DNA from 2 places in the Cupriavidus sp. H19C3 genome. Region 2 is predicted to be linked to the other one. Evidence: riboswitches for the same ligand, from Rfam matches in the RefSeq annotation. Region 2 holds a riboswitch; the other holds the start of a gene.
The links. A riboswitch is a leader RNA that binds a small molecule or an ion and turns the genes downstream of it on or off. The one in region 2 is predicted to bind glycine.

Region 1: another riboswitch for glycine. It lies ahead of DFLDMN_RS22620 (D-amino acid dehydrogenase); the one in region 2 lies ahead of gcvT (glycine cleavage system aminomethyltransferase GcvT).

What each region holds. Positions count from the first base shown of each region.
Region 1 covers NZ_CP184986.1:689,573-693,096, reverse strand. Annotated here, with positions in the region: gene DFLDMN_RS22625 (class I SAM-dependent methyltransferase) at 21-863, opposite strand; glycine riboswitch at 1,157-1,320, shown strand; gene DFLDMN_RS22620 (D-amino acid dehydrogenase) at 1,369-2,667, shown strand; gene DFLDMN_RS22615 (alpha/beta fold hydrolase) at 2,713-3,524, opposite strand, start outside.
Region 2 covers NZ_CP184985.1:2,841,727-2,845,250, reverse strand. Annotated here, with positions in the region: gene DFLDMN_RS13100 (UvrD-helicase domain-containing protein) at 1-286, opposite strand, end outside; gene DFLDMN_RS13095 (YMGG-like glycine zipper-containing protein) at 626-850, shown strand; glycine riboswitch at 996-1,082, shown strand; glycine riboswitch at 1,104-1,228, shown strand; gene gcvT (glycine cleavage system aminomethyltransferase GcvT) at 1,313-2,440, shown strand; gene gcvH (glycine cleavage system protein GcvH) at 2,570-2,950, shown strand; gene gcvP (aminomethyl-transferring glycine dehydrogenase) at 3,053-3,524, shown strand, end outside.

The sequences.
Region 1 (3,524 bases), on a different replicon from region 2:
CCCCGCGCGCCCGACCGCAGCTAGTGCCGGGTGATGACCACCTCCAGGTATTCGCTGGGCACCACCATGGCCTCGCTGCCGGCCACGTTGAGGCTGTCGAGGAGATCGGTGAGGTCGCGCGTGAGCGCATCGGCACGGTCGGGTGGCAACGCGGCGAAGGCCTTGTGCACGGGGCCGTACCAGGTGCGGAATACCTCGATGAAATGCGCGGGCGACCGGTAGCGGAAGCGGAACATGCGAGGCGTGACCGCGATAGTCACGCCATGAGGATCGAACAGTGTGTGCAGATGTTCCTCCACGCCCCACCTGGACGGTGGCGCGACGTCGGGCGGCGGTGGCACATACGCACCGAGCGCCTTGAACATCTGCCCGACGAATCCCTGCGGCGTCCAGTTGGCCAGGCCGATGCGGCCGCCGGGTCGGCACACGCGCGCCATTTCCGCCGCGCATTGCTTCTGGTCGGGCGCGAACATCACGCCAAAGGTGGATAGCACGGCGTCGAAGCTGCCATCGTCGAATGGCAGGGCCTCGGCATCCGCCTGCCGGAAGGTCACGTCGAAGCGTTCCGCGCGGGCACGCTCGGCGCCACGCTCGAGCAAGGTGCCCACGTAATCGGTCGAGGTCACCTTGCAGCCGCGGCGAGCGGCCGCCAGCGTGGCGTTGCCGTTGCCGGCGGCCACGTCCAGTACCGCTTCGTCCCAGCGCAGATCGCAGGCTTCCGCCAGTTGCTCGCCCACGAGTTGCAGCGTGGTGCCGATCACCGCATAGTCGCCGCTGGCCCATGCGGCCTGCTGGCGGCCCTTGAGCGCGGTGAGATCGGTGGGCGCCGGGTTGGCGGACGCCGGGGTGGTAGATGAGGCCATGGGAAGTCCTTTCCGTCCGACGCGATCGCAGTCGCCGTGCAGGCATCGTGTCGGGCGTGGCAAGAGGGGGCGCGTGCACCGGTTGCCCGCGCACTACCCAGCGTAGTCCATCGGGACGCGGGCACCGGCATGCCGCGCCCGTGCCTTGCGGAATGCCATGCACGCGTGTTACTGTCGCGCCATCCAGGAGAACGGTGCGCCCTTGCGGCGACCGTACCGAAGGCGTAACCCTCGGAACGCTCAGGTGCACGGGTGCCAGACACCCCATGTGCGAAGACTGGATCGACGGACTAGACCGACAAACTGGAGAGCGTTGCACGCGTGGGCACGCCGGCAGATCAACAGGCCGGCATCACCCGGCGAGGCAGCCGCCGAAGGGGCAAGCCAGCGCCGGTCCGCGCATGCAACGCGCGGCTGGCATGGCGAATCTCTCAGGCAAAAGGACAGTGGGGGCAGGCGGATCATGATGATCCGCCTGCCCCCTTTACTTTCCGGAGCCTGAGAAATGAAAGTCATCGTTATGGGGGCGGGCGTGATCGGCGTCGCCTCGGCGTGGTACCTGGCCAAGGCCGGGCATGAAGTCACGGTCCTCGAGCGCAACAACGGCGCGGCGCGCGAGACCAGTTTCGGCAACGGCGGACAGATCTCCGTCAGCCACGCCGAACCCTGGGCCAATCCGGCCGCGCCGTGGAAGCTCCTGCGCTGGCTCGGCCGCGAGGATGCGCCGTTGCTGTTCCGCCTGCGCGCCGATCCGGCACAGTGGTCGTGGGGCCTCAAGTTCCTGCGCGAATGCGCGGCGCGCCGCTCCACGCACAACATGATCCAGATCCTCAACCTGGGCACCTATAGCCGCGCCAGCCTGCAGGCATTGCGGCAGGAGACCGGCATCGAGTACGACCAGCTCACGCGCGGCATCCTGCATTTCTATACCAGCCAGAAGGAATTCGATGCCGCCATCGAGCCGGCGCGCATCATGCGCGAACTCGGTTGCGAGCGGCGCGTGGTCGGCCCGGACGAAGTGGTCCGGCTCGAACCCGCCCTGGCCTCGATCGCGCCGCGCCTGGCCGGCGCCACCTACACGAGCCAGGACGAGTCCGGCGATGTGCACCGCTTTACCACGCGGCTTGCGGCCTTGTGCGAGGCCCATGGCGTGCGCTTCCGCTATGGCGTACGCGTGCAGAAGCTGCATGCCGAAGGCGGCCGCATGCGCGGCGTGGAGTTTGCCGACGAAACCGGCGGCTACCAGATTGCGCGCGCCGATGCCTACGTGCTCGCGCTCGGCAGCTTCAGTCCGATGCTTGCCCGTCCGCTCGGCGTCAAGCTCGATATCTATCCGGCCAAGGGTTACTCGGCCACGCTGCCGGTGCTCGACCCCGCGCGCGCGCCGACGGTCAGCCTGACCGACGACGAGTACAAACTGGTGTTCTCGCGCTTTGGCGACCGCCTGCGCATTGCGGGCACGGCGGAGCTGAACGGCTATGGCATGGCGCTCAATCCGGTGCGTTGCGAAGCCATCGTCCGCCGCACGCTCGACATCTTTCCAGGCATGAGCCGGCCCGAGCTCGCCAGCTACTGGACCGGCCTGCGGCCCGCCACGCCGGGCAATGTGCCGTACATCGGCGCGAGCGGCGTGGACGGGCTCTGGCTCAACACGGGCCACGGCACGCTGGGATGGACGCACGGGTGCGGATCGGGACGTGCCATTGCCGAACTGATCAGCGGGCGTGTGCCCGAAGTGGACTTCGCGTTCAGCGGTGCCCTGCCCGCGCCGGTCACGCCGACGGCATGGCGGCACGCGGCCTGAGCTCGCGTCGGTGACCCGGGACGCCGAGGCAAACGTGCCCGTGCGTCACGCGCGGGGCCGGTCGAAACCGGCCTCGCGCGCGAGCACGATCGCCTGCGAACGGTTCTCCACTTCGAGCTTGGAGAAGATGCTCGTGATGTGATTGCGCACGGTCTTCTCGCACAGCCCCAGGTGCGCGGCGATCTGCGCGTTGTCGCGCCCTTGCGCGATCAGCACCACGATATCGCGTTCGCGCCGCGTCAGCGTGGTGAAGGCCGGGTCCGCCACCGGCTGCGACGCCGGCAGGAACGCGCGCACCTCCTCGAGCCAGCGGTCCCACGCGGGCTCGTCTTCGAGCAGCAGATGGTTGCCGCTCTCCAGCGGCACGAAATGCGCGCGCGGGATCATGCTCGCGATCAGGCGGCCCTCGTCGAACGGCACGCGCGCATCGGCAACCGCATGCAGCACCAGCGTCGGGCAGGCGACCTGCGGCAGCAGGTCCACCACGTCGATATCGTTGAAGACGCGCATAAAGCGCGCCGCGTTCTTTGGCGAGGTGGAAACCCGTTCCAGCTCGTTGAACCAGCGATGCTGCGCGGCGGTGCCGCCGGGAATGAACTGGGAGGTGAAGAACTGGCGGAAGGCCGGATTCTCCTGCCCCCAGCCCAGCTCGGCAAGGCGCGCCATCAGTTCCGCTTCCTCGCGCTTCTCGGGCGTGGGGTTGCGCTTGAGCCGGCCGCGCGCATAGCCGCCATGCACGATCAGATGCGTCACACGCTCGGGGTGCCTGACCGCGTACGCCACCGCGATCGACGCGCCCTGCGAGATGCCGAGCAACGGAAAGCGGTCCACGCCGGTGGCATCGACGATGGTTTCCA
Region 2 (3,524 bases):
AGTGAAAAGTACAAACCGTGAGCTGCTTGAGCGGAATGCGCTTGCCCTCGCGCGTGGTCTTGCCCTCCATCAGCTTGGCGATGCGCTCCTGCATCTCCTTGGCCGCCTTGTTGGTAAAGGTCACGGCGGCGATATGGCGCGGCTCGAAGCCCTTGTCCTCGATCAGGTGCGCGATCTTTTGCGTGATCACACGCGTCTTGCCGGAGCCCGCGCCGGCCAGCACGAGGCACGGTCCGTCCAGGTAGCGGACGGCTTCGGATTGGGCGGCGTTGAGTCCGTGGGTCATGAGGCTAGAGGTGGCGAGGGGTAGGCGGCTGGGGCGCTGGCGCACCGAGGCACCGACGTGCGGCACCGGCTCGACGTGCCGGCTCAGGCACGTGCGAGAGCGATGCGGGGGCGGTGTGCAAAGCGGACGATGTTAACACGCGCGTCCCCGCCAATCGCCGCATGCACCGCTCCGCCGGCCCACCTGTTTCACGGAAGTAACAACTGCCAACGGGCGTAAGCAATGCGCAACCCGGGGCATGTTTGTTGCCTCTGAGGAGCACGAAGGCACGGGGCCCGCGTTGCCGGGCGCCCGCGCCGTCGACGAGTTCCACAACCTCAACAACCGATGGAGGCCATCATGAAGATCTCGAAGATCCTGTCCCGCGCCACGCTCGTGGGTGTCACCGTCACGATGTTCGCAGGCTGCGCGGACTGGACGCCGCGCCAGCGCAATACCGCAATCGGCGCCGGCGTCGGCGCGGCCGGCGGTGCCGTGCTGACCGACGGCAGTGCACTGGGCACGCTCGGCGGGGCAGCCGTCGGCGGCGTGGTGGGTAACGTCATTACCAAGGACAGGAAATAATTACCTCCAGGTGCCTTCCGGAGGCGTCACGCGCCCGGCCTGGCCGGCAGCCGGGGCGCAGGGAAGGCCCAGCCGACCGTTCCCTGGCGCGGCCGCGATGGCGCTCCCGGCGTTGACACGCCCTCCGCGCTCCCGTACATTCACGCGCATCCGTCCGGGAGAGCGCGCAGACTTGCGCCGCCGAAGGGGTATCACCCGAAAACTCTCAGGCACCATGGACCGGTCGGATCTGCATGCAACATGCACACGATGCATGCAGAACTCTGGAGAGCGACACCCGTCATAGCATCCGTGCATGATGAGCGTGTCCACCGAAGGGGCGCACGACGCGCACAGGCGCGTCGTAATCTCTCAGGTATCGAGGACAGAGGGGTCATCCGTCGCGGACGCTGCGAAAGCGTTCGCGACGGATGACCCCTTTATTGTTTTCGCGACCCGAACCACGCCGCCTCCGAGGACTCCATGACACTTCAGGCCACGCCCCTCAACGCCATTCACCGCGCCCTTGGCGCCCGCATGGTCGATTTTGGCGGCTGGGACATGCCCGTCAACTACGGCTCCCAGATCGAGGAACATCACGCCGTGCGCAGCGACGCCGGCATGTTCGACGTCTCCCACATGTGCGTGGTCGACCTGACCGGCGCCAATACCCGTACTTTCCTGCGCGGCCTGCTGGCCAATAACGTCGACAAGCTGCAGACGCCGGGCAAGGCCCTGTATTCCTGCATGCTCGACGAGAAAGGCGGCGTCATCGACGACCTGATCGTCTATTTCTTTGCCGAGGACCGCTTCCGCCTGGTGGTGAACGCCAGCACGGCGCTCGGCGATATCGAATGGATCCGCGCGCGCAATGCCGCCACCGGCAGCGATGTCACCATCACGCCGCGCCGCGGCGATGTGGCGCCGGCCGGCACCGACGCGCTCGCGATCGTCGCCGTGCAGGGCCCCAATGCGCGCAGCCGCGTGTACGCGGCCTTCCCCTCCACCCGCCCTGCCGACGCGCTCAAGCCGTTCAATGCGCTGGTGGTGCAGGACCCCGCCGTGGGCGAACTGATGGTCGCCCGCACCGGTTACACGGGCGAGGACGGTTTCGAACTGGTGGTACCCGCGGCCAACGTGGCCGCCATCTGGGAAAAGCTGGAGGCCGCCGGCGTGCGCCCGGCCGGCCTGGGCGCGCGCGACACGCTGCGCCTGGAAGCCGGCATGAACCTCTACGGCCAGGACATGGACATCCATACCTCGCCGCTCGACGCCGGCCTGGCCTGGACCGTCGATCTGCAAAGCGAGCGTGACTTCACCGGCAAGGCCGCGCTGCTGGCCGACGGCCAGCGCCAGACCTTTGCCGGGCTGATCCTGCGCGACAAGGGTGGCGTGCTGCGCGCGCACCAGAAGGTCATCACCCCCGCCGGCGACGGCGAGATCACCAGCGGCACCTTCAGCCCGTCGCTGTCGCTGTCTATCGCATTCGCACGGTTACCGAAGGAAGTCGCGATCGGCAGCGAGGTCCAGGTGGCCATTCGTGACCGCAAACTGACCGCAACTGTGGTTAAACTGCCGTTTGTGCGCAATGGCAAGGCACTCGTGAGCTGATGGTCCGCCCGGGCCCCGGCTCGCTAACCACGGTCACACCACGGTCACCAGACCCGCCCGCCGGCATGGCTGTCCGGCAGGCATCCAAGTCACCCAAGAACAGACACCACTGATTTCCGGAGAACCTTCATGAATTTCCCCGCTGACCTCAAGTACACCGAGTCGCATGAGTGGGTACGCGTCGAAGCCGACGGCACCCTGACCATCGGCATCACCGACCATGCGCAGGACGCGCTGGGCGACATCGTCTTCCTCGAGCTGCCCGAGGTGGGCCGTGCGGTCGGCGCGGGCGACGCGCTCGCCGTGGTGGAGTCGGTGAAGGCCGCTTCCGACATCTACGCGCCCGTGGCCGGCGAAGTGATCGCCGTGAACGAGGCTGCCACCGCCGCCCCCGAGAGCGTCAACGCCAACGCGTTCGACGCGTGGCTGTTCAAGCTCAAGCCGGCCAACGCCGACGACGTGAACGGCCTGATGAACGTCGACGCCTACAAGGCCAGCGTCGGCGCCTGACACTGACGCCGCGCCCCGCCGAGCCAGCGGGGCGCGCAACGATGAAGTACCTGGCAGCGCCGGCCGACCACCGGCACTGCCGCGACCAAGAGATTCCTTGCCATGAACGCCCCGCTGCCCATGAACGCCGCGCAATCCCGGCCCACGCTGGCCGACCTGGAGGCGCGCGACGCGTTCTCCACCCGCCATATCGGTCCCGATAACGCCGAACAGCAGCACATGCTGAAGGTGCTCGGCTACGACAGCCGCGCCGCGCTGATCGATGCCGTGATTCCCGCCGCCATCCGCCGCCGCGACGGCATGCCGCTGGGCGAATTCACCGCACCGCTGACCGAGGAAGCCGCGCTGGCCAAGCTGCGCGGGCTGGCAAGCAAGAACAAGGTATTCAAGAGCTTTATCGGCCAGGGCTACTACAACACGCTCACGCCGGGCGTGGTCCTGCGCAATATCTTCGAGAACCCGGCCTGGTACACCGCGTACACGCCGTACCAGCCGGAGATCTCGCAAGGCCGCCTGGAAGCCATGCTGAACTTCCAGCAGATGGTGACCGACCTGACCGGCCTCGATATCGCCA